DNA from 3 places in the Paenibacillus sp. FW101-FHT12H11 genome. Region 2 is predicted to be linked to each of the others. Evidence: riboswitches for the same ligand, from Rfam matches in the RefSeq annotation. Region 2 holds a riboswitch; each other region holds the start of a gene.

Region 1 (10,726 bases), on a different contig from region 2:
GCCCGATCTCATCTTCGCCATTCTGGAAGCCTTCGCGGGCGAAGGTCCCTTTTTCAAGCAAAATCATCGTCTCCATCAGCGGCTCAAGCCGGCGTGTAATCCGTGAGCTGTTCCAGTAACCATACCCTGCGCCAATGCCTCCGATAATCACGATGGCCATGAAAACGAATTTCACACCTTCTTGCCAACTCGTAAATGGCGTGATTAGATTGTTTGAGTTCATAAAATAGATGATAGCGCCAAATACAAAAAAACTAAAAATAATCGATTCAGCCATACTGCGCCATATCATATTCGTTAATCTGCGTTTATAGCCGTCCAATATGCGCTGAACCTCCTCTAGACGTTACATCACTTTAATTTTAATATCTCCTACAATATACGAAAGCACAAGTTTCACGCGGTGGTCGCAGCTCTCATAATTGGACGATTGCCACTGTAATTTGTTCATTACACCTGATTCCCGCTCACTTGCAACTTGAATTTGGCCAAATGTAACGGATGCTCCTACTGAGACGCCAATATCATCTGGTACCTTTATATCTACATCGCCTATCACACCTTGCAGAATAAGCGTTGTTTCCTTTTGCTCTAGTATGGCAAGCGAGAGATCGATATACGTCTCCCCGATAATGTACCACGTTGAACTATTGCGCATGATCCAAGGCTCACGCCCCAAGCGAACGCTGTCCATCAGCTTCTGCTTCTGAATATAGGTGTCATCTTTATGCACTTGCTTGGACCGTATGAAAAAGAATCCTAATGAAATCAAAACGATAGCGAAAACAATCGTAATATGATCACCAAAGAGAATCACAGCCCCCACGCCGATGAGCACAAACCCTTTGCGCTCTTTGCGGGAACGGACCCGATGAATGCCCAGCAAGACGAGGATAATCGCAAGAATGGGGAAAAAGCCTATCGTATGATCCAGAAGCAAAAAAAGACCGGCGCCAATCAGCACAAGAGCTGTATTCCGGTTGCGGTTGTTTTTGGTTTCTTCGCCCATCGCTGCACCTCCTCTGGCTGCCGATTAATTCGTTCATATAGATTCCTAGCATACCATAAGAATGGACAGCCTCCAAGATGCAAATCCTTGCCCAGCAAGGCTCTAGCATGAGGAATGGAGGCCGGAATCCGGCTGCGCCGCATACTGTGCGCGGCGCAGTACAATCACGCGAGGCTTATTTCTTGTCGCGCCAATCCTGCTGAAGCTTGCGCAGCTCCTGCTGGAGGTTGCTGCCAGCCTCCTTCAGCGTCTCTTTCGACACGCGCCCCGCCACGCGCAAGCCCTGCAGCGCTTCCCGGCCGAGCTCGCGGCCGGTCGCTTCCAGCTCGCGCAATGCTTCGCGAGCTTCTTCCTTGGACAGCCCGCTTCGCGGCTGTCCCGTTCCTGCTGCGCGGCCGGCACGCAGCCCCGCCAGCTCGTCTGCGAGCGCCAGGCAGACGTCCTGGCTGCTCGCGTACTGCGCGCGGTACTGCGCGCAGGCTGCTTCCAAGCGCAGCTTCTCTTGCAGCGCCATACGCGCCAGCTCTTCGTCGCCTGCGCGCATGGCCAGTTCAGCCTGCTCGGCGCGCAGCTGCGCCATCTCCTGCGCGTCGACGCTTTGCTTGCGCAGCTCAATCGTACGCTGCAGCGCCTCCTCGTAGCGCTCCTCCAGCTCGGCGATGCCGCGCGATGCTCCAGCGTGTCCAGCGTGGCTGGAATGGCTGGAATGGCCGCCTCCCCGTTCATGCAGGTCCAGCTTGCTTGCTGCCTCCTGCCAAGCCATATCGGCCATTTTACCAATTCGATCAAATACGCTCATCATCCACACCCCCTATGTTCTTGTTGATTACAGTCTGAACTCCGCCGAATCGTTTTGTTTTTTTAGCATGCGATAGCCGTAATACATTAACCACACTGCAAACACAATCGCTAGGAAACCAGATAATTTTGTAATTAATATCAAAGCGCCAATGCCAAAAATCAGCCATCCCATCTTCTTGCCATGAGTTATCCCCACATAACCTAGCCCCACCATCGCCACAGGAACCAGCAGTCCCATGACATGAAAATGCATGCCCACTTGATGCATACAAATGAGAAAGCCTACTGCTATCAGAATCAGCGCCCAACTTTTTGATCGATTCATGCTCACTATTGCACCGCCCTTCGCGTAATCTTCATGCTACTATCGTAGCCGAAATGGATTCACGTCAAAACGGACTCCCGACTGTTTTTGTACCTAGACCTAAGTCCAGTATGGTCTAAGACCTTTAACCATATTTTGGGCGTTGTTTCCATTATTCTATCAATGATAGAATATTTGAAGCCGAGTCCGGTGCACAGACAAAGTGCCGGTACGGGGGACGATTTACATGGGGTGAATATTTGCTCTGTAAGCAGAGCAGACTAGGGAGAACCTTCTTCCCGAACCCGTCAACTAACCTCGGAGGCTCATTTTGAAGGAGGATTACCAATTGAATATGCTTACAAAAGGGTTAGCATGCCTTGCTGTGTCCTTCACAGTTTTGGCAGGAGGCTTTCTTTCCCCATTTTCGGGACATGCTTATGCAGCAGCCGCGAGTATGGACGTGAAAGTGCAAGTCAACGATGACCTGGTTCAATTTCCGGATGCCCAGCCTTATTTGGATGACAACCACGCTACACAAGTACCGATCCGTTTCGTAACTGAGAAACTGGGTTATGATGTACAATGGCAAAAGGAAGGCGACGCAATTAAAGTCACACTGAACAATGACAAGCATTCTATTTCCTTGGTGTCAGGTCAAAAAGAGGCCGAAATCGATAGCACTCCTGTCGAGATGGACACACACGCTGAGTTCCAAAACGGACGTGTCTACGTGCCGCTTCGGTTCTTAAGCAATGCTTCCGACATTCCCGTTCAGTGGGATGCAAGCAGCAACTTAGCGATTTTAAGTAAAGACGGCAATCATCACGCACCTGATTATGAGCTATTTGAGTCAACAGCCTACTCCGCTGATCCTTCTGAAAATGGAGGCTTTGGAGCATTGGACTATATGGGGAATCCATTAGGAATCGGAACCGTCGCTGTAGATCCATCGGTTATTCCACTTGGATCTAAGCTCTATATAGAAGGTTATGATTTCAACGGCCTGCCAAAAGGCGGCATGTATGCTTATGCAACGGATACCGGTGGTTCCATCAAAGGCAAACGCGTTGATATTTACATTCCAGGCTCCCAGCAATCCTTACGCAAATTCGGCTTCCAAACTGTAAAAGTGTACAAACTAAACCCGTGATGATCACGGGTTTTTTAATTTTGACGAACGTACTGAAAGCCCCGCATGAACTGTGATGAAACTCCGGGCACCTTAGGAATCTATGGATCTATTCGGTGGAATCACCTCAAAGGAACTGGCGTCCGCTATTCGCGGAAAAACGAGCATTTCTCTTTCGGAACGGAACTACAGGCTCTTATTTGTACTCAAACCTGTACTTTTTATAGAAGCCGGCAAAATAGAGTCTTGTAGATCCCCTAAACCAGCCGAAAAGGTGGTTTTCCTTGGAATAAGGTCCCACAGTTCCTTTTCAGCTCGTCGGAGCGTGCAAGTGCAGTGCGAGAGCGTTGGGTAGCCTGGAGACTCCCAACGGAAAACTAGCTTTTGATCCATTGAAGGGAACTGGAGTCCTCTATTTCCTCGTTCTCGGCTGAAATTTCCGAGAGATAGCGCACTAACAAAAAACGGCCCCGGAACACCGGGACCGAATCCTAAAAGAAATCCGCCAAATACGTCGTGCGCTGCGGAATTGCCGCTTCCAACCGAGTAACCAGCTCCTGCGAGCCTTGAAGCCGCTCAATTTTAGCCATAAAGCCCGCCTTTTGATAACTCATAAATAAGGCAGCCAACGTTTGAATACTACAACTCAGTATACGCTCATCTGCCGGTTGCTCGCCCTCAGCTAACTTGGTGACCTCCGCTTTCTCCCCGCTGCCTGTGAATTGCAATTGGAAAACGCCATCGTTCCAGTCCGCATGCGGATCAAAAATCCGCAAATAGATCGGCTCAACCTCTTGGCGCGGTTCAAACCGATACTGCTTCAGGAAAGCTTCCACATCGATAATACGCGCCGAAAAATATGTTATTTTCTCCTGCTTGAACTTAGGATCATGCACCAAGAAAGGAAGCTGATCATCCGCTGGCGCTTTAACCTCCACCTTCGAGATCATGGAATCATGATCGGCTATGAACTTCCATAACCCGCGTCTCGTTTCTTCATCCAAAAACACCATCTCATGAATGGTTGCTGTATACTCTTTTACTTGATAAAAGACGTACCCCGTCCGTTCACCCTTGGCATTAACATAGAGGGCTACCGTACCTTTTTTGTTTTTAAAATATCGATTATTCCACCAATTTGCGTCCCGCTCCATCATTCCATTAAATTGCAGGGCATACTGCTCATAAATAGGATTCAAAAGCTCCCATTCCCTCGTCACACGAACGATTGAACTGCCTTCCGGAGCATGGAATTTTGGAAGTTTATCCGCAGGAATTTCATATTTCAGGTAGTCAATATACGTCTCCCAGCCATACTTCCGATAAAATTCGAACTTAAACGGAGATAGAAAGGAGACGGTTTGCCCTTGCTCTTTCATCACCTTGAGCGCTTGAAGCAGCAGCTTCGCGACCATTCCGTTGCGCCTGTACTCCGGCCAAGTTGCTACTCCCGCAATTCCGCCCATGGCAAAACGCTGACCATTCAGCCACGTATGAAATTGGTTAATTTGAAGCTTAGCAGCTAGTTTCCCCTGAACAAAATAGCCCCAAATTTGCTTCGGATCTGTCCAACTGCTGCGATCTTCCTGCTCTTCTGCGCTCAGCTCATATTGAAAAGCAAACTGGGATAATGCAAGACTCTCCGGCAATTCCTGTTGTTCCAATGTTCGAATTTCACTCATTATGTATCACCTCATATACAAGTATACTGGAAAATCATTGACAATACCTATGCCTAATTAGGCGTTCTCCATTTAGAAATCAGGGCATACGTCCAATCAACGAATGTCTCTACGTCATATGATGTTGATGTATAGTGATTCAACCCACTTAAATACTTAAGAACCGGAGGGGATACTATGTCATATGCAGCTGGTTGTGGTACTGGATACGGATCTGGATACGGATCTGTAGGTGTCGTTCTTGTCCTTTATGTTCTGCTTGTTATCATCTTGGCTACTTTCGCAATCTAATCTTGCCTTCATTCCAACCTGACTATTCCTTGTAAATAGACCTGCTTACACCAACTTCTTTGAAAGAAGATGAGTGATAAGCAGGTCTTTTTTTATTTGATCGGATATATAAGAACACATTCGCCTCTCGCAAAACCTGAGCCTCCGGCAGGCAGTTGAATCAAACAATCCGCATCTTTAATGGAAACCATGATGCTGGACTTATCAATGCCGGAAGGCTTAACCCGCAAACAACCATTCTCGACATGCGTTGTCCCTCGGACATAACGCGGGAATGCCGAGCCTTTGTCGTAATCCACATCCAAATAAGCTGTCATGGCTTCGGGGCAAGGAGATAGGCAGCCTGACATCGCTTTAATCAGCGGCTTAGCAAATAGCTCAAAGCCTACAAACGATGCGCCGGGATTACCGGAGAGCGAGAGCAGCAGCCTATTCTCCCAAAAGGCTGCGCTCGTCGGCGTGCCTGGCCGCATCGCCACTTTATTAAACAGGAGCTTACCCGCAAACCTTCCAAACAAATCCACCAGAACATCATAGTCACCAACAGAGACACCGCCGGAGGTGATAACAAGATCAACTTTGCCTAATGTCTCCAGCAGAGCGTCTTCCACCTCTTCTACATTGTCCGAGAGCGCGTGCATAATCACCGCTTCTCCGCCCGCTGCTTCGACTTGCGCAGCAAGCATGTAGCTGTTGCTGTTACGAATTCGCCCAGGCAGCAACGCTTCTTCAACATTCAATAACTCAGAGCCTGTTGAAAAAATCGCTACCCTCGGTTTACGGAAAACCGTCACGGAGAAATAACCAAAAGTCGCTAATATCGCCGCTTCACCAGGTCCGATTTGTGATCCATGCGGAAGCAATAACTCCTGCGCGGCTATTTCCCCGGCAATAGGAGTTATGTTGCTGCCCACGGGTATACTTTTCTTAATGCAGACCTGAGTCGAGCTTACCCCTGCGTCCAGTAAGGGAAGTGCATCCGTCATTTCCAGCATCACCACGCAATCCGCTCCATCTGGAACAGGCGCTCCCGTCATGATCCGGGATGCAGCACCTGAATACACAGTAAGCTCAGGAACCGTTCCGCTTGGAATATGCTCAATGACACGCAAAATAGCAGGATTTTCTGGCGATGCCTGTTCAATATCCGCAGCGCAAACCGCGTATCCGTCCACGCCGGATCGGCGAAAATGAGGCACGGGATGATCGGCATAAATATCCTTGGCTAATCGCCTGTTGAACGCAGCGGACAACGGTACAATTTCCGTTTCAGTAAGTTCGACATACTCGGAAAGCACGCTTCGGGCTTCTTCCACCGAAATGACTTTGCGCCCGAATTTAAGCTTCACATCGCTATTCACTAACGTCCGTTCCTCCTATGGGCTAACCGCCAATTTGCGACATCCGGCGAAGTGTTGGTGTATGAGACTGGCTTTCATTCAGCAGTGCCTGCGCCATCTCATGATTTTGCGGCTTGATATCCAAAGCACGGAAGAAAAGGTCTTCCATTGCCGAATCATTCCCAATATAAGTCCGAACATTAAATTCATCTGACCAATACAAGCATGGCTTCACATTGCCATCTGCCGTAATTCGCAGGCGGTTGCAGGTCTCGCAGAAGTGATCGCTGATCGGATGAATGAGCCCGAATGAACCTTGAGCGCCTTCGATCCGGAAGTTTTGAGCAGGCCCGTTCCCATATACGGCGTCCGAGGCTATCGCATTCCAACCCTTTTCCTTACAGCGATCCAATACGGTCGACAAAGGCAAATAGCGGCTTTTCCACGCCTCATCCTGATGCCCGATCGGCATATATTCTATGAACCGAACTTGAATCGGACGATCCATCGTCATTTGTAAAAAGTCTTCAATTTCGTCATCATTCATGCCCTTCATAAGGACAACATTTAACTTGATCGGGGTAATGCCCACACGATAAGCTTCTTCAATGCTGGCCAGAACACGGTTAATATCGCCACCTCGGGTGATGAGTGAGAACCGGTCTGCTTTCAAGGAATCCAGGCTTATATTTACACGGGTTAGCCCTGCTGCGCGAAGCTTTTCAGCTCTTGAAGCAAAATAAATCCCATTCGTTGTCAACGCAATATCTTCAATCCCGGGTATTTGGGAGAGCATGCCAATCAGTTGTTCCAGATTTTTACGTACAAGCGGTTCTCCGCCGGTTAATCTCAGCTTTCGGACACCTAGTCCAGCCAGCACGCGAACAACCTCGGTGATTTCCTCGAACGTTAACAGCTTGTCATCCGGTTCAAATTCCATTCCTTCTTCGGGCATACAGTAAACACAACGAAGATTACAGCGATCCGTAACGGATATTCGTAAGTAATCGTGCATGCGTCCAAAACGATCCATCAGCAGCTTCGGCATGAAGTTCACCTTCTCTCCAGTCCATTATGACACATTTTTCAGCTAAATCCTACACTCATGATAGATTCTCTAACATAGACTTGTACTCATCCGGCGTATTCACATTCGTTACAAACTTTGACGACAGTTTTAACTTTTCAAAAAAAGCATTCTCCGCAGGCAACCAATCGATATGATCCAACAAACCCATTAATCGATGTTGTTCCTGCTTCAATAATACCTCAGCCTCAGAACCAACTAACCTCGAGTAAATGCCATGGAGCGGATGAACCTTGCCGTCTATGACCGGAATAACCGCATCAACATTGGCTTCTTGGCACATTTGTCTCATAGCTTCTGCGGCTTCGGATGAAATAAAAGGCATATCACACCCAACAATCCACATGAATTGTTCAGTTACGGCTTGCGCAGCTGCATGAATACCGCTTAACGGCCCTTTTTGAACATATATATCTGACACCCATTGTACATTCAAAGGCATGGAATTAGATGCTAGAAGTAATTGGAACGCCTCGGGTTCATTCGATACAACAATCATCTGGTTGCAAATACGGGACATTTCCGTAAGCTGGCGAAGAAGCAAGGGCTGATCTTGAACAGGAAGCAGCGCCTTGCTTCTTCCTTCCATGCGGCGATTGAGCCCTCCGGCCAAAATAACACCTGTCATCATAACTCGAGTTCCGTCAATCGTTTTGTGAAGGATTTCTTCCAGCTTTCAGATAGAGCTTCCGTCTGTACGAGACGTTGAGCTCCATCCTTGCTCATTTTATCGTGATATTTGATTTGATTCGCATAGGCCAGCGTTACGCCGTCAGCATCTTTGGCGACAAGCTTCACTTCGGAATTTACGGAGAGGAATCCTTCTTGCAAAACTCTGAAATAGAAACCGGTATATCCCGTTTCCTGCATGTGCAGCGGGGTTTTGGCCCACTCCAGACGTTTGCCTACTTTAAAACAAGGCTGGCGTGGCTGCGAGACCTGAACAATCACTTCGTCAATAGCATAAATGTCACCAATGCAAACGTCCGTCTCCAGAAAACCGCGCACCGTTAAATTTTCACCAAAAGCACCCGCTTCCAGCTTGCGGCCAAGCACTTCCTCCCAGTAAGCATAATGCTCCTCGGGGTAAACACACAGTGCTTTATCAACGCCGCCATGCACCGTTAAATCGGCTTGCCCGTCCCCGTCCAATTGGGTTTTGGACACATACAAAGATGAGCTGACCGGGGACTTGTATATGCCCGTGACCAGCTCTTTGCCTTGATATTCAACAATTTGTGGTTGGCCCACATTCACCGATACGATTTCCAACGTTATTCCTCATTTCCAAGCAGGTTCTTTGACATAACTATATCAAAAACCACCCGGAAAGTCAGTTTCAGTTTCTTGCCATTTCATTCCCATTACGCATTGTTAGATCGATCCACCCAAGCATCATTATCGTAGCCTCTAACTTCCCAATACCCCATGTGCTCCTTCTCAATAAGCTCAATCGCTTGGAGCCATTTGACGGATTTATACGCATACATTTGCGGAACAATCAGCCGGACCGGACCTCCTAATTTTTGGGGAATCGGCTTGCCATCCAGCATTACAGCTACCATGATGTCGTCACTGTCAGCTTGCTCCAACGAAAGGGCATCGGTATACACCTTGTCGCCGGAATAAAATTTCACATATTTCGCCTTGGACTGCACACCCGCTGCTGCTAAAAGCTGCTTAAGCGGTATGCCTTCCCACGTACAATTATAAATGGACCAGCCAGTCACACAATGGAAGTTACTCACCTGTACCGTTCGTTTCAACTTCAGAAACTCTTCCCAGTTCCAAACGCCAGGTTTATCGACTAGACCAGAAATCGCGAACTGCCAAGTCTCCGAGGAAAAAGCCGGAATTTCCGTCACCGTATAAATACGGAAATTCCCTTGCGCTCCTCCGCCGACCACCGCGGCGGAGTCCGGCAGCGGCGCAGGCGGCGGCAGCATGCTGTTGCCGTCGCCTGCGGCATACTCGGCGGTCGACGAACCGCCGGTGTCGAAAGCGCCTTTTATCCACCGATAAAAGGCGGGACCGACTGCGATCACAAGCACCAGTCCTGCGGCAAGCCGCAGGAACGAGGCGCGTGTGATCGGCGACGCCTTCAGCGCGGCGATAACCGCCTGCGCTGCTGAGCGCTCCGCCGTGGCGTCAGACGCCGCCACGGGAGGTGTTGCCGCCGGCTGCACGGCCGGCGGCTTAACTGCGGCAGCGGCGGCTTGATCCAGCCGCTGCTGGCGCTTCAGCCATCTGCTGCGCGAGATGGCGTGGTACACGGCATACGGCACTCCGACCCAGGTCAGCAGGTCATGGATGAGGAGTGCCGCATTGTTTAAAGCGGGTGGCAGATGCCGGAACTGCCACAGGACCACCCCGGACGCTGCCCAACCGACCAGCAGCGCCAGCACAAAGACCAGATTCGCGCGTTGATTGCGGCGCGTGCGAATCTGCAGCCAATGTTTGCGAATCATTGGCGCATACAGGATCATTAGCAAAATAGAAGCGACACCTAAATAAATGTGAAGCTGCTTCAACGACACTCGGACAATCCCCAAATCTCCGCGAATCGCCCCTATGCTAAGCACAATGCCCGTTATGGTCAGCAGCAGGAGAATCCAGGCATTCCAGCTATGTATAGCATTAAGACGCTTGCCAAAGGATTGCTTTAACCAACCTCTTTTCGACTCCATACGCCCACATCCTATTCAACCAATAGTTTATACCTCTAATCATAACGTACAAATCTTAAAAAAAGCTTACAACTCGCTAAAATTACAGAGTACGCTCCATACTCAGAACTGCCTGGCCGCTAGTCCCCTGAAATACTGCCTTCTCCATCTGCTCAGGCCCCCCTATTTCAGCTGAGGCGCCCTATTCAATAGGAATGGTAAACCAGAACGTGCTGCCACTCCCCTCATCCTTGCCCACTCGGCTATCCACACCGATTGTTCCCCCATGCAGCTGGACGATGGACTTAGCAATCGCCAAACCGAGTCCGGCTCCCCCGCTAGTACGCGTTCGTGATGGGTCCGAGCGATAAAACCGATCGAATATTTTGTCCGCATCCCTTTCCTCAATTCCCT
Region 2 (10,726 bases):
TCGTACCTGTATTAAATCTCATATAAGCAGCTAAAGCATAGCTGATAATCAGCACGAGAATTACGGAAACAACCGTCACTTCCAAGGTGAAAATAATGTTGGAGCGCATTAGCTTATCCGTGAATAAATACGTGTAATTGGATAGATCATAGCCGCCCGATTTATTCGTCAAGCTTTCCTTAAAGGAAATGATAATAGGAATGACGACAGTGACAAAAAGTAATAAAAAAGAGGGGATAACCAGAAGTAATCCGAATATCCCCATTTTCATTTGTTTACTCATTGCGCAGCAACTTCACTTTGCCAACGCTTCGTCATATCTTTATCCAGTTCACCAATATTGAACGAGCGGAATCCTTCGGACGAACCTTTGAATGAATCTTGAATTTCTTTGGACATGTTAGAAAGCTTAATGCCTGGGAAGCCATGCATTTTATCGACAACTACGCCTTGTGCCTCAGGTGAAAGAACGAAATCCAGGAACTTGTAGACAGCATCTTTCTTCTCGGACAACTTAGGCACCATTAAGTATGTTGGTCCGCCGTTAAAACCAGGCGTCAATTGCGTCATTTTGGTTGATTTCGGAAGCTGGCCTTTTGCGACTTGCTCAAGCACCATGTCGGACCAAGCCGGAATCATATCGACTTCACCGCTTGTCAACAAATCTAGCGTCCCTTGGTTTTTCTTCGGATAAATACCTTTACCATACACAGATTTCCCAAGTTCTTTGAGCAATGTAAAGCCTTGATCCCAACCTTTTTCAACGCTTGGATCGGAATTATGAATCGCTTCTTCCGGCAAGAACTTATACAGGGCAGTTGCTACAAAGGAGTTACCAGCCCCACCTGTGGATGGATCGTTATAAGCGAATTTGGACGGGTTTTTCTTGATCCAATCGTACAGTTCATCCAATGTTTTTGGAGGTGTTGCTACTTTATCGCTGTTATAAGCCAATACAACGGCAGATGAGCGGTAAGGAATAGCGAGATTGGAGATATCTTTTATCGTTTTTTCATCGACAGCAGCTAGATTTTTAATTTTGTCAGTTGCCAAGGTATCCCACAGATCATCTTTTTGTCCCCGTGTGACATTAGACAAGCCATCTTCATACAAATCGATATCGCCGGATCCTTTATTCGCTTGTTTGGCAGCAAGTATACGGTCATATGTTGGTTGTGCGCCCGTACCTGAAGGAATGTAAACCGGTTTTACCTTCACATCTGCATTTTGTTTCTCAAACATAGGAATTATCGTGTCCCACAGATCTTTAACATTTTGCGATCCCGTAAAATAGAAGGTAAACTCAACAGGTTTTTTGGTATCTGCCGTTGCTTTAACCGGAGCGTTGCTTGGAGCAGCAGATGAACCTGCATTTGTCGCAGAATTACCACAACCGGTGATGAAAGCGGCCGTAGCGGTCATTAAAGTGACTAACGTAATTGCGGATTTCTTGCGTAACATGATATTGCCTCCTTGGATTTGGGTTTAATTTTCGGAAAATGCAATGATTTTGGCAAAGTTTGCTTTTACATGTTGTCCTGTATGGAGATCCTTGACAGAATCCCTTGGTTGAAACGCCCGGATTGTTCCGTACTGAGGTAAATCAATAGATACTTCCGCATAATGACCAAGCACCATCACTTGTTTAATTACACCCGAAAGGCCTTGTCCTTCTTCACTTTCTATGATCACATCTTCAGGTCGAACGGCAAGGTGTACATGCCCGGACAGATTTTTTGTATTTGGAAAACTTAGATGCCCGACGGTAACGCGTTCGGCAGCGATCACCCCTTTCAAAAAGTTCATTTTGCCGATAAATTGAGAAACGAACAACGTACTTGGTTCATCGTAAATTTCTTGTGGCGAAGCGATTTGCTCGATGTTTCCTTGATTCATAACGACAATACGATCCGAAATCGATAAGGCTTCTTCCTGATCATGAGTGACGAATACCATCGTAAGGCCTGTTTTGGACTGAATTTCTCTTAGCTCTTCCCTCATCTCGTGGCGAAGCTTAGCGTCCAGCGCGGAGAAGGGCTCATCGAGCAAAAGAACAGCCGGCTTCAGAAGCAGTGATCTTGCAACCGCGATACGCTGCTGTTGACCACCGGAAAGTTCGCCCGGATATTTCTTCTCGGCTCCAGGCAAGCGAACCAACTGCAGCACTTCATTTACGGCTTTATCGATTTCCGCCTTTTTGATCTTGCGTATTTTAAGACCGAATGCGAGGTTGTCATACACCGTCATATGCGGCCATAGATTGTAACCTTGAAAAACCATGGATGTCGGACGTTTCTCAGGAGGCGCTTGAAGCACACTTTTACCCTCAATGAGAATGTCGCCGGAATCGGGATCGAGAAAACCTCCGATGCTGCGAAGAACGGTTGTTTTACCGCAGCCTGAAGGGCCAAGCAATGTAATTAACTCCCCTTTACGGACATCTAGAGAAATTCCGGTTACGCCTTCTCCGGTTTTATAGCGTTTCGTTAATTGTTGAACTGAAAGCTGAATGTCCATGTGTGCCCCCTTCTATTTTAGGAATGGATCTGTCGTCATTTGAGTTGGAAGCCGCTGGACATAATATCTGCGCTCACAAAGCGCTGTGCAGCAAGCAAAAGAATAATCGTCGGCGCTGTCAAAATAATGGAAAATACAGCTCCCGCATAGGCCGGATAATCACTGATAATCGAGTACATGACAATCGGCATCGTTTTATAGTTTGGGATACCCACAAGGAATGTGCCCTGAGCTTCATCCAGCGAATTCAAGAACGTAAAGATAGAAGCTACGATAATTCCCGGCATAGCCATAGGGAGCGTAATACTGCAAAACACGCGAAACGGGCTCGCCCCTACATCCCTTGCCGATTCCTCTTGCGCCATATGCACATTGCGGAAAGCAGCTGTTGGAATCCACGTCATGAACATGAGTACGTTAATCATATGGATTAAAACAACGCCTATTAATGTGTTCATCAGTCCGAGTTTGAAGAAAAGCACAGCAATCGAAACATAAAGTCCCATTTTCGGAAAAGCATGTGTCAGAAGAAACGAGAACAAGAAAAACTTGCTAAGTGGAAATCGTATACGCGCAAACGCATAGGCTGCCGGAATGCAAAGCACAATAGAAAGTGCCGTTACGATCGTTGCGATGACAAAAGACAAGCCGATTGATTTTGCAATATCTTCTTGCTGGAACACAAACGTCCACCATTTCAGTGACCACTCATGCGGCAAGATATCGGGGTAAGTCCATTTGCCGGTAAAAGCCAGAATAGCAAGATTGAGCAGCGGGCCCAAGAAAAAGATGACGAACACAACAAGGATGAGAAATTCTACGATTTTACGCGGGCCAATTGCTTTTAAATACCAACGCATGCGGACTAACCACTCCTTTCAATAGAAAATGTTTGAGTCGACTGACGGACAATAAGTTTGGGTACTAATTGCTTGGGATGCTCAATGTAGGCTTCCTGACGGATTAACTTGTCGAGCAAACTGAAAGCCTGAATCCCCATCTCTTCCGTATTGACCCTGATCGTTGTCAAAGAGGGTGAAAACATAGCGGCAAAATCAATATCATCGAAGCCGACTACCGCTACTTGTTCGGGAATGCGTACCGACTGTTCCAGCATAAACTTCATAGCGCCGAGCGCGATCATATCGTTGGTAGCAAATAACGATGTATATCCGCCTGCGCGAAACTGCTCCCAATGGGCACGCATGAGCTCATACCCTTCGCCAAACGTGGACGTTGATGCCTGTAAGATCGAACTTGACGGGAACGGAATCCCCAATTCTTTCAAATGATTTTTGAAGCCCTTCAGTCTCAAATTGTGACTACGATGCGTTTGTGGTCCAGCAATTACGAAGATGCGACGATGACCCTGATCTGCGAGATGTTCAGCAACCATTCGGCCGCCTTCCTCGTCTTGATTCACAATGTGCATGACACCATCAACATCCGTAGAGCCATTGACCATGACATAGGGAACTCCGAAGTTTGCGATGTAATCAATCACATTCTGCTGTAAACGGCTAATCAGGATTAGCCCGTCCACCCTTTTTTCCATCATAAAATCAGCCGAACGCAGCGACATTTCATGATCCGTCGTTACGAAAACGGAATAATTCATGCTTGCCGCTGTCATTAAAATTGCATCTAGAATTTTCCCATAAAACGGATGGGAAGCAATCGGATGATGCCGGCGATAAATCAGAACGCCAATGTTATGTGTTCTTTGTGAAACCATTGCCCTTGCTACGGCGTTGGGCTTATATTGCAGTTCTTCAATCAGCTGCAGCACTTTATTGCGTACTTCCAAGCTGGTATAGCCCTTGCCAGATATCACGCGAGACACCGTGGATTTGGATACACCGGCGCGCAGGGCAATTTCCTTAATCGTATGCTCCATGATGCGACCTCATTTCTGTATGTGAGACCGTTCCCACACACTTAATTTAACTTAGAAATATTATTGCTGTGTTAGCAGCAAGATAAGTAATTGTAAAGGCAAAAAAGCTGCCCCCAGGTTATCGCAACCTTTGGAACAGCCCAGACCTCTCCATTGACCGTCTCCCAGCTTTGGGCATACAATTAACTTACTGAATCTACGGAGGCAATTATCTTCCTTACGAGAGGAACTTACTTATCCCATGTTTAAAAAGGTTGTCTGGACAATAGGTACCATCTTGTTGGCAAGTTGCATCGCGGTCACTTTTTTTGTCATGGATACGGAATTAAATGACCTCGAACAAAGCCGATCAGAACCTGCTGTTGCACTAACGCATCCCACCGTTGTTTCCTCAACTCCCAAGCCCGAACAGCCGGATATTTTAACCTATTGGACGAACCAAGAGAAGAAATCCGCACAATCCGGTTATTCAGAAGCCGCAGCTGCCTATCAAAATCGGATCGCTGCCTACTCAGCTGGTCTTCCTTCGATAGCGCCACTAACCTATGATTGGTCCAGCATCCAAAGTCCTTCAGCGGAAATGGAGCTTTATCTCCGCGTTCCTATGACAACGGAATCTACCCATCTTGCAAAACACGAGCCAGCATCTGGGGCTTATATAGGTATGTTAGGGGCAGATCGCAGAGTTGGGTACGATGTTACGAAAATTGAAGATGTGTACGGTCGAAAACACGCTCTTTATTTGGCTTATGTCGGTTGGCGAAAAGTACAGACCGATACGAATACCTATTTCCCGGCGCGAACTGCGGAAAGAGTGAAAGAACTCGGCGGCGCACTCCAGATCGGTTGGGAGCCGCGCTTTGGCTTGGACGACGTGCTGGATGACGAATACGTTCGCCGTTTTGCCCGGGAAGCCAAGGCTTCCGGCATTCCTATTTTCTTGCGTTATGCTTCGGAGATGAATGGCGCATGGGTGCCATGGCATGGAACTCCCCAGCAGTATATTGAGAAATTCCGCCTTGTTCACGACATCATGGCCGAAGAAGCGCCTAATGTTGCGATGGTTTGGTCCCCTAATTTCTCGCCAACGAACACGATTGACGACTACTATCCAGGTGACTCTTATGTAGATTGGGTTGGTTTTTCTTTGTATAGCACACCCTATTCAGGAGACAAAGAGCAGCTAAATGGGACCGTAATCGATACTTTCGCTCCTCTCTATGAGCGTTATCGCCATAAGCCCATTATGATTTCAGAGGGCGCTATTGCTCACACCTATTTACCTACGAATCAAACGTACTGGAGTTGGTCGGAAGGCCAACTGGGGTACATGTACGGTTTACTGCCGCGACTGTTTCCGCAGGTGAAAGCGATCACCTATTTTAACTTCAGTCGAGCTCAAGCAATTCGGACGAATGGAGCTTATGTGTATGATATCGGGGAAAACCCATTCATGGACGGCTTTTATCAACGGTTAATCCAATCCGATTGGTTTATAAGCAAAGTAGAGACAGGTGTTGATCCCATCTCTTATCGCTATACGCCTGTTACCGGTCAATCTCTTCCTACTGGCAAACAAACCGTTCTTGTTTATCCTAAGCTGGAGAACGAGCGGGGTGAACCTCCATTTGCTATCGCCATTTACCAAGGTAATCAGCTTCTTGGCGTCAGTTATGAGGCTCCCTGGGAAATAAACATTCAAGTGAATGCGGAATCGGCGTCAGAACCTTGGTACGCTATCGCTTACAATGACAAGATGGAGCCCACGGCTGTCAGCAAAAAGTAAATGAAACTTGACCTGAATATATGTAAAAATAGCCGCTGTTTCCCCCTAATCAGGAAACAGCGGCTATCTATGATCAACTATCTCAAAAGACAAGGACGTTTGTTATCAAATTTCCAATTAGGGATATAAAACTGCATAGCCAGCGCATCATCGCGAGCTCCCAAGCCCTCTTGATTGTACAGCTGATGCGCCTTCTCAATGGCGTCCATATCAAGTTCTACTCCCAGACCCGGCTTGTTCGGAACCTCCACCATGCCTCCAACAATCAGAAACGGCTCCTTGGTCAACTGCTGTCCATCCTGCCAAATCCAGTGCGTATCAATGGCCGTTATTTTTCCCGGCGCTGCTGCTGCCACATGGGTAAACATCGCAAGCGAGATATCAAAATGGTTGTTCGAATGAGATCCCCAAGTGAGCCCCCATTCCTGACACATCTGAGCTACTCGAACAGAGCCCTGCATCGTCCAGAAATGTGGGTCGGCTAACGGAATATCGACAGATTGCAGCTGAATCGTATGGCCCATCTGGCGCCAATCGGTAGCAATCATGTTCGTTGCCGTTGGGAGGCCTGTCTCACGCCGGAACTCGGCCATGATTTCACGGCCTGAATAACCGTTTTCTGCTCCGCATGGGTCTTCCGCATAAGCCAATACGTGATGCTGATCACGGCACAGGTGAATCGCCTCAGCTAAAGACCATGCCCCATTAGGGTCAAGGGTAATTCTGGCTTGAGGGAAACGTTCCGCCAGCGCAGTGACCGCTTCAATCTCCTCCTCACCGCGCAGGACGCCACCTTTTAACTTAAAATCATTAAAGCCATATCGTTGATACGCTGCTTCGGCAAGTTTCACGACGGCTTCGGGTGTAAGCGCTTCCTCATTACGCAGTCGAAACCAATCATTCGCTGCATTCTCAGCGCCCAGATACGGAAGGTTTGTCCGATTCCGATCCCCGACATAGAACAAGTAGCCTAACATCTCTACTTTATCGCGCTGTTGACCTTCTCCTAGCAGTGCTGCAACCGGAACATCCAGGAATTTACCTAAGAGATCGAGTAGTGCTGCTTCCAATGCCGTAACGGCATGTATCGTGATGCGTAGATCAAAAGTCTGCAAACCGCGTCCTCCCTGATCCCGATCAGCGAATTGCTTGCGAACTTTCGTAAGAATGTTATTGTATTGGCCGATCGATTGACCGATAACCAGTGGGCACGCGTCTTCAAGCGTTTTACGAATATTCTCGCCGCCCGGTACTTCACCTACGCCCGTATGACCTGCACTGTCTTTGAGAATTACGATGTTACGTGTAAAGAATGGAGCATGCGCTCCACTAAGATTGAAGAGCATGCTATCATGCCCTGCAACTGGAATTACTTTTAGTTCGGTAATGATTGGCGTGCTGGAAGCTTGATTTCTCGATGGCTCATTTAGCAGTTCTTGTTTCATGGCTGATCTCTCCCTTTCATGTGGATGAATACCAGTTTAATGAAGATAACAACTAATTAGCTTACCTTAAATTAAATTGTACCACGTCCTCTAGCTCCTAAGTACTTAAATAACTCATATTCACATATTTTTGTTAGGGAATAGTATGCGCTCGCCGGAGAGGAAGTTGACATTATGGTACATTATAAAAAAATGAAGATTGACGGTTGGGAGTTATTTTTTCGCCAAGCCGGGAGTCCATACAACCCAACCATCATCCTTCTTCATGGTTTTCCAAGCTCATCCCATATGTTCAGGGATTTAATTCCTCAACTCACAGACCACTTTCATCTCATTGCTCCTGACTATCTTGGATACGGAAATAGCAGTATGCCTTCCACAGAAGAATTTGCTTACACCTTCGAGAATCTATCCATTCTGATTGAAAAGTTAATTGATAATCTCGGCATTTCCCAATATATATTGTACACCCATGACTATGGAGGTCCTATCGGGTTCAGACTGGCCGTTCGGAATCCGCACCGTATTCTAGGATTCGTTATTCAAAATGCCGTAGTCAGTGAAAACGGCTTAGGGGAACCGTTCGATCTCTTCAAAGCTCTCTGGGCGAATCGAAATCCTGCAACCGAAGCGGCCTTTGCTCAGCTTGCAACCTTTCATTTTACAAAAATGCAGTATGTTACGGGCGTGTGTCATCCCTACCGGATTAGTCCCGATGGTTATTTAATGGACCAGTTATTTTTGGATCGACCCGGGAATAGCCAAATCCAGTTGGAATTGGGCTACGATTATCGGACCAACGTCGAACAATACCCTGTTTGGCAGCAGTACTTGCGAACTTATCAACCTCCTACGCTCATAACCTGGGGCAAAAATGATTTTATTTTTACGGTGCAAGGGGCTCTTGCTTTCGGAGAACTATTAACGTGTGTGGAAACTCACTTTTTATGCGGGGGCCATTTTGTTCTGGAAGAGCAAAGCCAGCAAGTTGCGGAGCTTATCACGCGCTTTTTTGGCCGTATCTATTCACTTAAATAAACGAAAAAGGAGCTGCCGCCAGGCAAGCTCCTTCACTATTGTTGAAGATCGTTAAATGGTATGGCTGATGTACGCTCTTAGGCAAGGATACGGGCCACTGAAAATATGCGCCATGGTTACGATAAAGCTGAGGTGATCCTGTAAAATTTGGAGCGTGGTTCCGACGCGATGGGCTAGCGATTGTTCAACCGCTAATTCCTTTTCCGAGCTAAGTTGGTAAAGCAGCTCATTGTTTTGAGCGACCGTTTTGCTAATTTCCATTAGCGTCTGTGTTTCGACGTCTGATGGTTGGTAAGCCAAATTCGGAAATTGAATGTCGTACGCTTCCAACCGCTGTTTTAAATGAAGAATCTCCTGTTGACGCTGTACAGAATCGTTGGCTCTCTTCCAAGGGAGAAAATTCTTCCATTCTTTGGTTACTTTCATAAGCAGCATGTCTAGTTCCTCCTATTTTCTCTAGAAGAGAAAAAGGAAGCGAGGGAATAGAACCTTAAATCACATAGTTCCATTAAATGTTTCTATCCATTCTTTCTACGCTGACGAAGTTAGCTGACGGATTCGGGTTGAAAGTTAACCCTAACACTTTACATGTGTACTCACCCCAGGAAACTTGGTTCCCCCGCTTCTTTAATCTAAAGAATTAAGCGTATTTTATCAATTTACTCCAATGTATGAGGAGAAGCAATAGTAATATTTTCTTATCTATTCTATGTCCTTAGTCATGCATCCCTTGTAACCAAATCATGATCCGATCTACTACTTCCATATATCTTTGCCCAACTAGCAATCCGGTGTGAGTCGTTTCCCTAAATCCTGTATATTCAGCATGGAGAAGGTCCGCTGTCGCCTTTCCCCTCCGGTCATCCTCTTCACTATTAATGGCTTTAATAACCAAGGCTGGATGAATCATCAAACTGCTGTCTATCGATATTCCACCGCTTACTCCCAATGAAAAATAAAAATCGTTAAATGCTTTTAATGACTCCACCGTTATATACTTTCTCTGAAAATCAATGTCATCTGCTGATTCATCTATACTGGAATTCTCATCTCGGGATGGTGCAGGCATTAAAACGCCTGTTGTCATAGCAGCTATTTCTTTGTAGGGTACAGCTTCATAAACTTCCTTGCTTATGCTTGTATCGATCACCACTAAACCTGCAAGTTCGATGGTTTCAGCCAGCTTTTGGCTCAAAATTCCTCCCATGCTAAATCCTATGAGAATTGGTGGAGCCTTACACTCGGCCAAAACCTCTTTGATATCCTCCAAATAATCTTCGAATGTGACATTTGTCAAATCGAGCACTCTACTTTTGTAGTGCCCTCTCAAATTCATAACATAACAATTCCATCCCCTGTTTATAAAGTGTGGGATGTATTTGCTCCACATCCAACTGCCCGTGTAGGCACCGTGTACAAATAAAAGCGGAGGTCTTTTTGAAGCTCCCTTCTGTAGCTCAACTCCCTCGAAAATTTCTACAAATAGATCATTTTCTCCGATATATTTCACACGATGATCCGGCAAATCTTTTGTGTAATCTTTCATGATAAGCTCCTCCTCGTTATATAGTTTGACGTCAAACTATTACTCTAAAAAAAATTAAAAGTTTCTATAAATTTTCGTTAGAATTCTCAGTAATTCTTCCTTTTCTTTATCCGAAATGTCCATATAAAAAACATCTAACATTTTCTCTGAGATGGTTTCGAATACGGGCTTCAGTTCCTCCCCTTTTGGTGTTAAGGCAACATAGACGACCCTTGAATCTACGGTGTCCCTTTCTTTTGTTACGTATCCAAGTCGGACCAATTTGTCGACAAGTGCAGTCACCGTAGACTTATCTTTATCAATTTTCTTGGCAATTTCCGCCATAGTCAATCTAGGCATCTTAAATAAAGCAAAGATAATATCCCCATGTGAAATGGCAATATCGTCGACTCCATATTTCGCCATTTCGGATATGATAAACCGATTGGTCTTTTCTCTAATTCTGGATATAAGTGATACAGCATCTGTTGGTTTCATATCTGCATTATAGTTTGACG
Region 3 (10,726 bases), on a different contig from region 2:
AATTCATTTAAGCGGATGAAAGCAATGAAAAATTGGGATTAGTAAATTCGACAAATTACGACATATATGTCGATATGATGGTAAGAAATGTCGAAAAGATGTAGAATTTTAATGAAGAGAGGTTGTGATTGAATGAAGGAAGAGAAGGTTTTTAAAGATCCCGTTCATAAATACATTTACGTGCAGGATAACACGATCTGGGATTTGATTAATACGCGAGAGTTCCAGAGGCTGCGCCGCATCCGGCAATTAGGAACTTCTTATTTAACTTTTCATGGCGCCGAGCATAGCCGTTTCTCGCATTCGCTCGGTGTGTACGAGATCACGCGCAAAATTATTTCTCAATTTGAGCGCAATCAATATGAAGATTGGCCGAAGGAAGAGCGTCTGATCTGTCTGTGTGCGGCACTATTGCACGATTTGGGGCATGGACCTTTCTCCCACTCTATTGAGAAGGCTTTTGGAACCCGACATGAGGATTGGTCTTGTAAAATCGTGCTGGGCGATACGGAGGTCAATAAAGTTCTGAGCCGGGTTTCACCTGATTTTCCCAAAAAAGTGGCGGGAGTCATTTGCAAATCCTACAATGAAGAAATTGTTGTAAGCCTCGTGTCGTCTCAATTGGACGCCGATCGGATGGACTACCTGTTAAGAGACGCCTATTTTACGGGTGTTAATTACGGGACGTTCGATTTGGAACGTATTCTCCGAGTTATCCGGCCCTATCGGGGGCATATTGTCGTTAAAGAAAGCGGTATGCATGCTGTAGAAGATTATCTCATGTCACGCTATCAGATGTATTGGCAGGTCTATTTCCATCCGGTAACGCGGAGCGCGGAAATTCTGCTGCACAAAATCTTTGCGCGCGCCAAACATTTATATGAAGATAACTATACGTTCGGTTTTATGACGGATCCCATCCTGCACCTGATTCAGAATAAGATCTCACTTGAAGATTATTTGCTTCTGGACGAATCTGTGATGCAGGCGATGCTAACGTTTTGGATGAGCGAGAAGGATCCCATCCTTGCCGATATGTGTAAGCGATTCTTAGACCGCAAATTGTATAAGTACAGTACTTTTGATGAGTCGAATCAGCGTATGATTCAGCTTATGGAGAAAGTCATGGCCGAAGTTGGGCTCGATCCAATTTATTACATGGAAATTGATTTCCCGTCGAATCAATCCTATGATGTGTACAGGCCGGGAGAGACAGAGGATAATTTGCCGATTCTGCTTTTGGATCATAAAGAGACGCTGACCGAAATCACTCACCGCTCGGAAATCGTGCAGTCGATTAGCGGCTTTCAAATGGGTAAACATCATGTCTATTACCCCGAGGAGTTGCTTGAACGTCTGAATGCTTCTGAATATCCGGAGCTTTGGGAGATGCTAGGCGAGCAGGAATAATACATAAGAGGAAGTAAGGAGAAGACTATGCTGACAGACTCACATACGCATTTGAATGCGGAACAATTTCAGGAAGATCAGGACGAGGTTATACAACGTGCTCGTGAAGCCGGTGTTACCAGAATGGTGAATGTTGGCTTTAACCGGGAAACAATTCCTAGTTCAATAGCTCTTGCTGAAAAATATGATTTTATCTATACAACAGTAGGTTGGCACCCTGTAGATGCAATTGACATGATGCCAGGAGATTTGGAATGGATCGAATCGCTGTGTCAGCACGAAAAAGTGGTGGCAATCGGAGAAATCGGGCTTGATTACTATTGGGATAAGTCGCCTAAAGATGTACAGCAACGAGTTTTTCGGGAGCAAATCAGGTTGGCGCGAAAGCTTCAAATGCCGATTGTGATTCATAACCGAGATGCGCATCAGGATATTTTGACTATTTTAAAAGAAGAAAAAGCAGCAGAAGTCGGGGGGATCATGCATTGCTTTTCGGGGAGCTGGGAGACGGCCAAGCAGTGTTTGGCTATGAATTTCCATATTTCCTTCGGAGGCCCTGTCACTTTCAAAAATGCAAAGCAGCCCAAGGAAGTGCTGGCGCAGGTTCCTTTGGACCGCTTACTCATCGAGACGGATGCTCCTTATTTGACCCCGCATCCTTTCCGCGGCAAGCGCAATGAATCGGCTTATGTTCGGTTGGTTGCCGAAACCGCCGCTGAAATCAAGGGGATAAGTCTGGAAGAACTTGCAGAAATAACGACAAACAACGCCATAGCCTTGTTAGGTCTCAAGTAAAGCGCTTTTTGCAAATTTTCGTCGTAGAAAAACTCCGCAGCTGAGTGAGATAAAGAGGAAGCCGATGAGCGGCACGACAATATAGATAAGTGAAGATCGAATCATAAACGGAATCGAAAGCATACATAATTCTAGGAGTAAGGCTGACCAAATGATGAAGGCTAGGGAGCCGGCCTTCAACTGACGGTTAAGCGGGTACATGTCGAGCCAAAAGGTATAGCGGTGTGAACGCTCAAGTGGCGTTAGTTGAACCATGGAAATAATCAAAGCGATAAAGAAGATGAGCAGTCTCGCTGTGCTGCTGCTTGAAACGGCGATGGCTAATGTGCCTAGTAAGGATATACGCAGGACAATCGCGAATAGCTCCGTACGTAGAAATGTTTTCATATATATGTAGAGATAGGCAGCATCTTGTTTAAAAGGAATAAATCTTGTGACCCCGCTGATCCAGCTTCGGCGGGCTATTCGCGTACCCAATTGCGGAACATCCACGAACCAGTTGAAAAAGGCATATAATCGTGCTTGCTGCTGCCGTTCCTTCGTAATGAGATAATCCCATCCGATGTAGTATTTGGATACGTAATGCGTAGCGGTTAACCAAACCAGTGTAAGGACAAGAGCAGCTCCGCTTGCCCAGAGGACGCTTGTCAGAAATTGCAGCGAAATCAGCACGGCTGTTGCCAGCCAGCGGAAGCTAACGGAAACCCTTCTTGCGCGCTCATGAGTGAATCGGCTTTCTTGCCAGCTGGCCAATAAATTGCCTACCTTCATTAATAGAAGCAAGGCAAGCATCCATAAGAAATGCTGTTCATCGCGGCCAAGGCAGTGATGATACAAGGGCCATAGGACGACCCATGCCAGAAATGTCCAGAAGGCTTGAAGCACTAAGCTGTACATGAATCCGCCGCGGAAGTAAGGACCCATCTGATGTTCAACGCGCAGTAGAAACATACGGTCTGCGCTTCTGGCTAGCGTGCGAATGGGGCTTGAGGCTAACAAAGGTACCAGCAGCAAAAGGACGATCCACAGATAAGGATAATCTGTCGGAAGGCGCTGTAGTATTTTTGCATAATAATAGGAAGAAAGGATGACAAGAAATAGCAGGAAGCCAAAAAAATTGCTGCGCGCTGCATACTGCAGGTAACCCATGGATTCCTTCATATAATGTTCAAATCTCTTCTGCCATAGGGCACGGGTATCCATGTCCATCGCCTTCATACCAATTCTCCTTTTACAAGCTTATAAAAGATGTCGTCCAATGACGCTTGCTGGAGTCCTGTCTGCTGACGTAATTCGACTAAATCGCCTTGGGCGACCATATGTCCTTTGTGCAGGACGACATAGTTATCGCAATATTTTTCAATCGTAGACAAAATATGCGAGGATATGAGAAATGACGCGCCGCGTCTCTTCATTTTGACCATCAACTCGAGTAATGAGCGGATGGCTAGCGGATCGAGCCCGAGAAAAGGCTCATCAATGATGTAGAGAGAAGGTTCGATCAGGAATGCATTCATGATCATGACCTTTTGCTTCATCCCTTTGGATAAATGGCTTGCGAACGAGTTGAGCTTGTCCTGCATGTGGAACTGCTCGAGCAGCGCTTGCGAGCGGGAGAGATAGTCATCCTTCGTTAAGCCGTAAGCCATGGCGGTTAACTCCAGATGCTCACGAATCGTAAGTTCTTCATAAAGCTCTGGACTTTCAGGCACATAAGCGTAAGTGGCACGGTAAGGCAGCGGATCTTCGGCCAGCGTCAAACCGTTAATTTTTATAGAACCCCTTTGTGGTTGAAGCAGTCCAAGGATGTTCTTGATGGTTGTACTTTTTCCTGCGCCGTTCAAACCAATTAATCCCATCATTTCACCTTGGCGGATGGAAAATGTGAGGTCGTGAAGAACGGGTTTATTTGGTAAATATCCCCCGAATAAAGCGTCAACTTGTAATATGGGACCCATCTCAGTGCCTCCCTAAATAGCTAATTATTGGAATTTATATACGTGTTTCATACCTGATAATTATAAACAAATTTAGTTTCGAAGCCTAGTTTAAGAGTGAAAACACGAAGAAACTTAGTATTCGTACGTTATAATGAGTTAAAAGTAGATAAAAGGTGGTTTTATTTTGAAAATAAGCTATTTTTAATTGATTTAGCCCTTTTTAGTAGGTGTTAATCCCTTTACAGGCAGAGATTAACAGCGTAATATACTTTTCATAATAACTTAATAACCAATTTGCCATTTTTCCATTCGCTGAGTTCCAATTATGGGAACGGGGGAACCACTGTTAACTTATAAAGCGCCAACGCTGACGAAGTGAACAGAGTGAGTAACAGGGGTGAATCTTGGACGTTGAACGGAAGTTTACGTCTGAGTAGGGCGACTCTCACGTCCGAATCCGTCAGCTAACCTCGTAAGCGTAAGAGAGGTAACGATTGTCGTGCGTGCTATTTGTGTATTTTTACTATGCAAACTAAGCCAGCGAGAAGAGTCCTCTTCTTGCTGGCTTTTTGTCCCCATAAGGACCTTTAACTGTTTCGGACGACTAATCGTAACCCGGAATTCATAGGATGATGAATAGCAAAGCGGGGTGGGACGACCAGAACGCAGCTGTTTCCAAACACTGCCGATGGACGACACGTTAAGTTAAATTAAAAACCTTAGTCGCGTCAAATTTAATCATGCTGTAACCTGGCGGCGAGGCTTTGAAGGAGGACCGAAGAAGTGGGCAGTATCTCTTTTAGCGAGACCCATGTAAAACGATCATCCAGCATGTCCTTCGCATTGCGATGGAAGCATGAAAACTTGCGTTTGATTTTAAGCCTGGCTATAATCTCAATCGCAATGACTTTCATGTTTTTGGTGTTGTTGTACGGTACGGCTACCAAGAGCGTATCCGTGGTTGTGAATGGACAAGAAACCGTTGTGCACACGAAGCAATGGGTCCTGCAACGCCTACTGGATGAACAAGCCATAACGATTGGTGAACACGATGAAATATCTGCAGACCCTGCGGCTACAATCAAGGGCGGGGACAAATTCGTCATCGAACACGCTTCTCCAATTCAATTGACTGCTGATGGAAAGACCACCACTGTTTACACAACTGCAAGAACGGTTGAAAGTGCATTGCAACGTTTACATATTGCACTTGGGGAGCACGATAAGCTGACTCCCGAACCGACAGCCTCTTTGGGATCAGGCGATGAAATCAAAATCGTCCGTGTGAAAAAAGAGACGGAAGAAGTAACAGAGCCGATTGCATTCGACACGGAAAAGAAAAATGATGCATCGTTGCTTAAGGGTAAAGAGCAGGTCGTTCAAGAAGGTAAAGAGGGCGTACTTCTGAAAAAGAAAGAGAAGACTTACGAAGATGGCGTATTAGTTGCAGAAGCTGTTGTAGGTCAAGAAGTACAGGAACAAAGCGTTAAAAAAGTTGTGTCCGTTGGCACAAAAAATCCTGTTGTTGTTCTATCGGCGTCATCCCCTAGCGTGGATGAGGTCTCTAAGAATGGTGTAACATTCGGGTATAAACAAATCCTCAAGAACGTGAAGCTCACGGCTTATTCAGCGGGAGCCGATTCGACAGGCAAAGCCGAAGGTTCTCCTGGGTATGGGAAGACCTATACAGGAACGACAGTTACTGAGGGCAGAACGATTGCGGTAGATCCGAAAGTTATCCCACTGGGATGGTGGGTTTACATTGAGGGTGTTGGCTTCCGTCGTGCTGAAGACATTGGTAGCGGTGTGAAAGGCCAAATGATCGATGTTTACTTTGAAGATCATGGCTACGCTAATAAATTCGGAACGAAACAAGGATATACGGTCTATGTCGTAGGACCGAAAAAGCCGTCTGAGAATTAACGTGTAAACGTCTGTTTCAGCGGGAACAATGTCAATATACGTTGCCAGGCAAGCCGCCTGGGCGAAAGAAGAGGGAATCCCTCTTCTTTTTCTGCGTACTGGGAAGGGAACCGATTATGATTAAAGAAGTCATCGTCGTTGAAGGGAAAGACGATACGGCCGCTATTCGCCGAGCCGTCGAGGCGGATACAATAGAGACAGGCGGCTCAGCCATCGGGCAAGCCGTATTGAAGCGAATAGCCCTCGCGCAGCAGCGCAGAGGCGTCATTATATTTACGGATCCGGATCACGCAGGTGAGCGGATACGGAAGATTGTGGCAGCCAAGGTGCCGGGCTGCAAGCATGCCTTCATCACGCAGGCGCAGGCCGAGTATAAGGGCGACATCGGCGTCGAGAACGCAGCGCCGGAGATTGTCCGTGAGGCGCTCCAGAACCTGCGGACAGAGTACGACGGGGCTGTCTCGCAGCTTACCATGGAGGATCTCATAGCCGCAGGCTTGATCGTTCATCCGGAAGCGGCATCCCGAAGGCTCGTCGTTGGCAATGCCCTTGGCATCGGCTACTGCAATGGCAAACAATTTTATAAGCGATGTGCGATGTTCCAGATCTCGCGTGAGGAATTTGAGGCAGCCTTGGAACATCTGGAACCAAAGATATAGTGAAAGTGAAGTAAGGGATGACAGTGGATTTCAGAATTCAGAACCTATAGATAAATGAGGGCTACATTATGACTATACCCGGCAGTGAAGTGATTGTAACAGTGGAAGATGTCGCAACACCCAGTAAGACGAAACAAATTATAAAAAAGCACAATCTTGTGCTCAAAAAGAGTCTGGGCCAGAACTTCCTGATCGACCAGAACATCTTGGGCAAGATCGTTTCGGCTGCCGAGCTTGGGCCTAACAAAGGCGCGCTGGAAGTCGGCCCTGGCATCGGGGCGCTTACCCAGCAGCTGGCCAAGCTCGCAGGGCGCGTCCTGGCCGTGGAGATCGATCAGCGTCTCCTGCCTATCCTAGGCGAGACGCTCGAGCCTTATCCCCATGCGAGTGTCGTGCATGGCGATATTTTGAAGACGGACCTGCCGGAATTGTTCCGGCAGCATTTCGACGGGCTGGATGGCGTCAGTGTCGTCGCCAATCTGCCCTACTACATCACGACGCCGATCATTATGAAGCTTCTCGAAGAGAAGCTTCCTTTGGAGAACATCGTCGTGATGATTCAAAAAGAGGTGGCCGACCGCATGGCGGCTCGTCCGGGCACCAAAGATTACGGCAGCCTCAGCATTGCCGTACAGTTCCACTGCGAGCCGGAGCTTGTCACGATCGTGCCGCGCACCGTCTTTGTGCCGCAGCCGAACGTTGACTCTGCCGTCATCCGGCTGCGTGTGCGCAAAACTCCGCCGGTCGAGGTGGCGGACGTGGACTTCTTCTTCGCTGTCGTCCAGGCGTCTTTCGTCCAACGGCGCAAAACCTTGTACAACAACCTCGCTGCGAGGTTCTTTACGAAAGAAAACAAATCGGAGCTGGAAACTCTGCTCCATAACATCAACATCGAGCCTTCGCGCCGCGGCGAAACACTCAGCATGGACGAATTCGCGCGCTTATCGACTGCACTTCGCGCGCACGGCTGTAAATAACCCGCACCAAATGCCCAGCCCCGCCATAGGATAACCCATGGAGGGGATTTGTGCGATGAGGCAAGGTGATTTTGTAACCCGTAAATCCTATGGCGGCGACGTCATGTTTAAGATTGAACGTATCGATCAACTGAAGGCAGTCCTACGCGGCGTCGATTACCGATTGCTTGCGGACGCGCCTTTAGTGGACTTAACGTTGAAGAACCCGACAGAGTCGATAGACCATCCCAGGTCGAGTTCGCCTGAATTTCGCGAGTCATTGCGAAGGCTGGCGGTTGCCCAAGTGCAGCTCCAGGAGAAAAACCAACTCTCGGTTGCCCATACGCAGAAAGTGAACGCGGGATATTTTGAAGTCCCGGGTAAAGTGCTGCACTTAGACGGTGATCCGACTTATCTACGCAAGAGCATGCAGCTCTATGGTGAACTTCGTGTGCCCGCTGAGGGCTTCTATATTCCCGAGCCCCAGATGGCCGACGCGCTTCACCGGCTGCTTCCGCAAATTAAGCCGGATATTGTCGTCATCACAGGGCATGACGGAATACTTAAGCATCGCAAAGCAGCTGGGCCAGGCGGCTTGTCCAGCTATAAGAACTCGCAGAACTTCGTGAACGCGGTTCAAATAGCGCGGCAGTATGAGCGCAATCGCGACGCGATGATTGTCGTGGCTGGAGCTTGCCAGTCACACTTTGAGGCTTTGCTTCGAGCTGGAGCCAATTTCGCCAGCTCGCCGGCTCGTATACTCATCCACGCGTTAGATCCGCTGTGTATCGCCGCAAAGCTATCCTATACATCCGTGAAGGACACGATTTCGATGTTGGATATTATGGATTTGACGGTGACGGGGCTTGATGGCCTAGGTGGTGTAGAGACACGAGGGAGCTACCGAATGGGTGTTCCCGGCATTCAACATACAGATGAGCATGCGTAAATCTTTGCTCAGCACATGATTTTCTTTTAAGGACACTTGCCTGATACTTCTCTCTTCGGAGAGGGTAGCAGGGGAGTGTTCTTTTTTTATTGGAAAAGTGTGAATAATTTGCGAACTTTGGAGACAACCTGTACAATGGGGAATTCAGAAATTAGGCGAAAATCCCGTTGACAACTGGATTATGGTGCTGATATAATATTTGACCCTGTTTGACATGCTTGTCAGGATGGGTTATAATTAACAAGGAAAGAGGTGGTAGTTGACAATGGCAAAAAATGCGCTGTTGGAAATCAAACGCAGTTTGGAGCCCCACGTCGGGCAGAAGATCATGTTGAGAGCGAATGGTGGCCGTCGAAAGACAGTCGAACGTTCCGGTGTTTTAGAAGAAACCTACCCTTCTGTGTTTATCGTGAAGCTTGACCAAGAATCACACGCCTTTAAACGAGTGTCATACAGCTACGCCGACATTCTTACCGAATCTGTTGAAGTTACGGTTTGTAATGATGATGGTCAGGTTCGTATCACCTATATCCAACATTAAGCTTAATAAGTTTCTATAATGAGCAGACCCTAGGGTCTGTTTTTGCATTTGAATGGTCTTGGTGCGTCTGGGCATACTAACCTTACTTTACGCTTACGCTGCCAGCTTTGATCGCTCAAAGCTCAGACTAAGCTCAGGAAAAGGAGGTTTTTTGATGAGTCGCAGAAGAGGTGTTATGTCCGAAAGTTTTAAAAATGAGTTGGCGAAAGATCTGGGGTTCTATGATGTCGTTCAGCGCGAGGGTTGGGAAGGAATTCGTACCAAGGATGCCGGGAATATGGTGAAGCGAGCTATTCAGATTGCAGAAGAACAGTTGGCGAAGCAGTATGTAGCCTCAGCGCCGCCGGTTACGCAAACTTCATACGGGCAGAATGGCTCTACGCAGCCAAGCTTCTCACAGGCGCCAATGTACAATCAGCGGGTTGTACAGTCTCAACAGCACTATGGACAGCAAACGCAGGCTTTTACACCTTCCTATAGCTCTCAAAACACGTACACCTCGTCTTCACCTAGCGGTCAGTCACAAGCGGGCTGGAATCCTATGGCATCGGCCACCCAACAAGCGGGGCAAGGCGAACGGCGACCCTACTACAGCTAAAGCGAATGCTTTAGCTTTTTTTTTGCGCTTTTGTTATAATATTTTAACGGCAAACGAGCAAAAGAAGGTGATCCTGATGAAGATTTTTGAAAAAGCACCGGCTAAAATTAATTTATCCTTAGATGTTTTACATAAAAGACCAGATGGTTATCATGAAGTAGAGATGGTCATGACGATGGTCGACCTGGCTGATCGGATTGAAATGCAGGAGCTTTCGCGGGATACGATCATTATTTCCAGTCAAGCGGGCTATATTCCGTTGGATGAGAAGAACTTGGCCTTTCAGGCTGCGCGGCTTATCAAAGATCGCTATGACGTCAAGCAAGGCGTTTACATTCATTTGGATAAAAAGATTCCCGTGGCTGCAGGACTTGCAGGGGGCAGCAGTGACGCGGCGGCAACGCTTAGGGGTTTGAATCGGCTTTGGAATTTAAACATCCCTATGGAGGAGCTGCAGGTGCTTGGCGCTGAGCTTGGATCGGATGTGCCCTTTTGTGTAACGGGAGGGACGGCTGTCGCCAGAGGGCGCGGAGAAAAGCTGGAGCCAATCGTCTCGCCGCCGCAATGTTGGGTTGTATTGGCCAAGCCTCCCATCAATGTGTCCACGTCGGAGATCTACGGCAAGCTGAACGCTCGTGAGATCAAGAATCACCCTTCAACGGAGAATGTCATGAAGGCGATTCGTGAGAAGCAGTTTGACCAGCTCTGCGGCAACCTCGGCAATGTGCTGGAGGAAGTAACGCTCGACCTGTACCCGGAAGTTAGACAATTGAAAGATTGCATGCAGCGTCTCGGCGCAGACGGCGTGTTAATGTCCGGAAGCGGGCCGACGGTGTTCGGCCTTGTCTCCAAGGAAGCGAAAGTTCCCCGTATTTATAATGGGCTCCGAGGATTCTGTAAGGATGTTTATGCGGTGCGGATGTTGACCTAGCATGTGGAGTTGTGTGCGAGGGGC

Evidence for each region. A riboswitch is a leader RNA that binds a small molecule or an ion and turns the genes downstream of it on or off. The one in region 2 is predicted to bind cyclic di-AMP.
Region 1: it holds a riboswitch for cyclic di-AMP, as region 2 does, so the genes downstream of both, AC3WTJ_RS27935 (stalk domain-containing protein) here and AC3WTJ_RS23900 (hypothetical protein) in region 2, are expected to answer to the same signal.
Region 3: it holds a riboswitch for cyclic di-AMP, as region 2 does, so the genes downstream of both, AC3WTJ_RS36100 (resuscitation-promoting factor) here and AC3WTJ_RS23900 (hypothetical protein) in region 2, are expected to answer to the same signal.

Annotation. Positions count from the first base shown of each region.
Region 1 is NZ_JBYTCO010000009.1:386,842-397,567, forward strand. It holds gene AC3WTJ_RS27915 (sensor histidine kinase) at 1-322, opposite strand, end outside; gene liaF (cell wall-active antibiotics response protein LiaF) at 347-1,009, opposite strand; gene AC3WTJ_RS27925 (PspA/IM30 family protein) at 1,185-1,811, opposite strand; gene AC3WTJ_RS27930 (LiaF transmembrane domain-containing protein) at 1,836-2,135, opposite strand; cyclic di-AMP (ydaO/yuaA leader) riboswitch at 2,304-2,456, shown strand; gene AC3WTJ_RS27935 (stalk domain-containing protein) at 2,470-3,267, shown strand; gene AC3WTJ_RS27940 (GNAT family N-acetyltransferase) at 3,738-4,928, opposite strand; gene AC3WTJ_RS27945 (sporulation protein YjcZ) at 5,106-5,219, shown strand; gene AC3WTJ_RS27950 (molybdopterin molybdotransferase MoeA) at 5,312-6,580, opposite strand; gene moaA (GTP 3',8-cyclase MoaA) at 6,603-7,607, opposite strand; gene mobA (molybdenum cofactor guanylyltransferase) at 7,663-8,277, opposite strand; gene AC3WTJ_RS27965 (MOSC domain-containing protein) at 8,274-8,924, opposite strand; gene AC3WTJ_RS27970 (molybdopterin-dependent oxidoreductase) at 9,011-10,333, opposite strand; gene AC3WTJ_RS27975 (HAMP domain-containing sensor histidine kinase) at 10,515-10,726, opposite strand, start outside.
Region 2 is NZ_JBYTCO010000007.1:305,970-316,695, reverse strand. It holds gene AC3WTJ_RS23940 (ABC transporter permease) at 1-283, opposite strand, end outside; gene AC3WTJ_RS23935 (extracellular solute-binding protein) at 280-1,461, opposite strand; gene AC3WTJ_RS23930 (ABC transporter ATP-binding protein) at 1,486-2,517, opposite strand; gene AC3WTJ_RS23925 (ABC transporter permease) at 2,553-3,377, opposite strand; gene AC3WTJ_RS23920 (LacI family DNA-binding transcriptional regulator) at 3,383-4,414, opposite strand; gene AC3WTJ_RS23915 (glycoside hydrolase family 26 protein) at 4,656-6,200, shown strand; gene gudD (glucarate dehydratase) at 6,278-7,645, opposite strand; gene AC3WTJ_RS23905 (alpha/beta fold hydrolase) at 7,820-8,683, shown strand; gene AC3WTJ_RS23900 (hypothetical protein) at 8,735-9,118, opposite strand; cyclic di-AMP (ydaO/yuaA leader) riboswitch at 9,202-9,340, opposite strand; gene AC3WTJ_RS23895 (alpha/beta hydrolase) at 9,399-10,229, opposite strand; gene AC3WTJ_RS23890 (MarR family winged helix-turn-helix transcriptional regulator) at 10,284-10,726, opposite strand, start outside.
Region 3 is NZ_JBYTCO010000018.1:55,082-65,807, reverse strand. It holds gene AC3WTJ_RS36120 (HD domain-containing protein) at 133-1,410, shown strand; gene AC3WTJ_RS36115 (TatD family hydrolase) at 1,438-2,205, shown strand; gene AC3WTJ_RS36110 (ABC transporter permease) at 2,191-3,423, opposite strand; gene AC3WTJ_RS36105 (ABC transporter ATP-binding protein) at 3,420-4,163, opposite strand; cyclic di-AMP (ydaO/yuaA leader) riboswitch at 4,446-4,639, shown strand; gene AC3WTJ_RS36100 (resuscitation-promoting factor) at 4,929-6,068, shown strand; gene rnmV (ribonuclease M5) at 6,185-6,727, shown strand; gene rsmA (16S rRNA (adenine(1518)-N(6)/adenine(1519)-N(6))-dimethyltransferase RsmA) at 6,796-7,704, shown strand; gene yabG (sporulation peptidase YabG) at 7,760-8,632, shown strand; gene veg (biofilm formation stimulator Veg) at 8,898-9,173, shown strand; partial or broken gene AC3WTJ_RS36075 (small, acid-soluble spore protein, alpha/beta type) at 9,328-9,498, shown strand; gene ispE (4-(cytidine 5'-diphospho)-2-C-methyl-D-erythritol kinase) at 9,848-10,702, shown strand.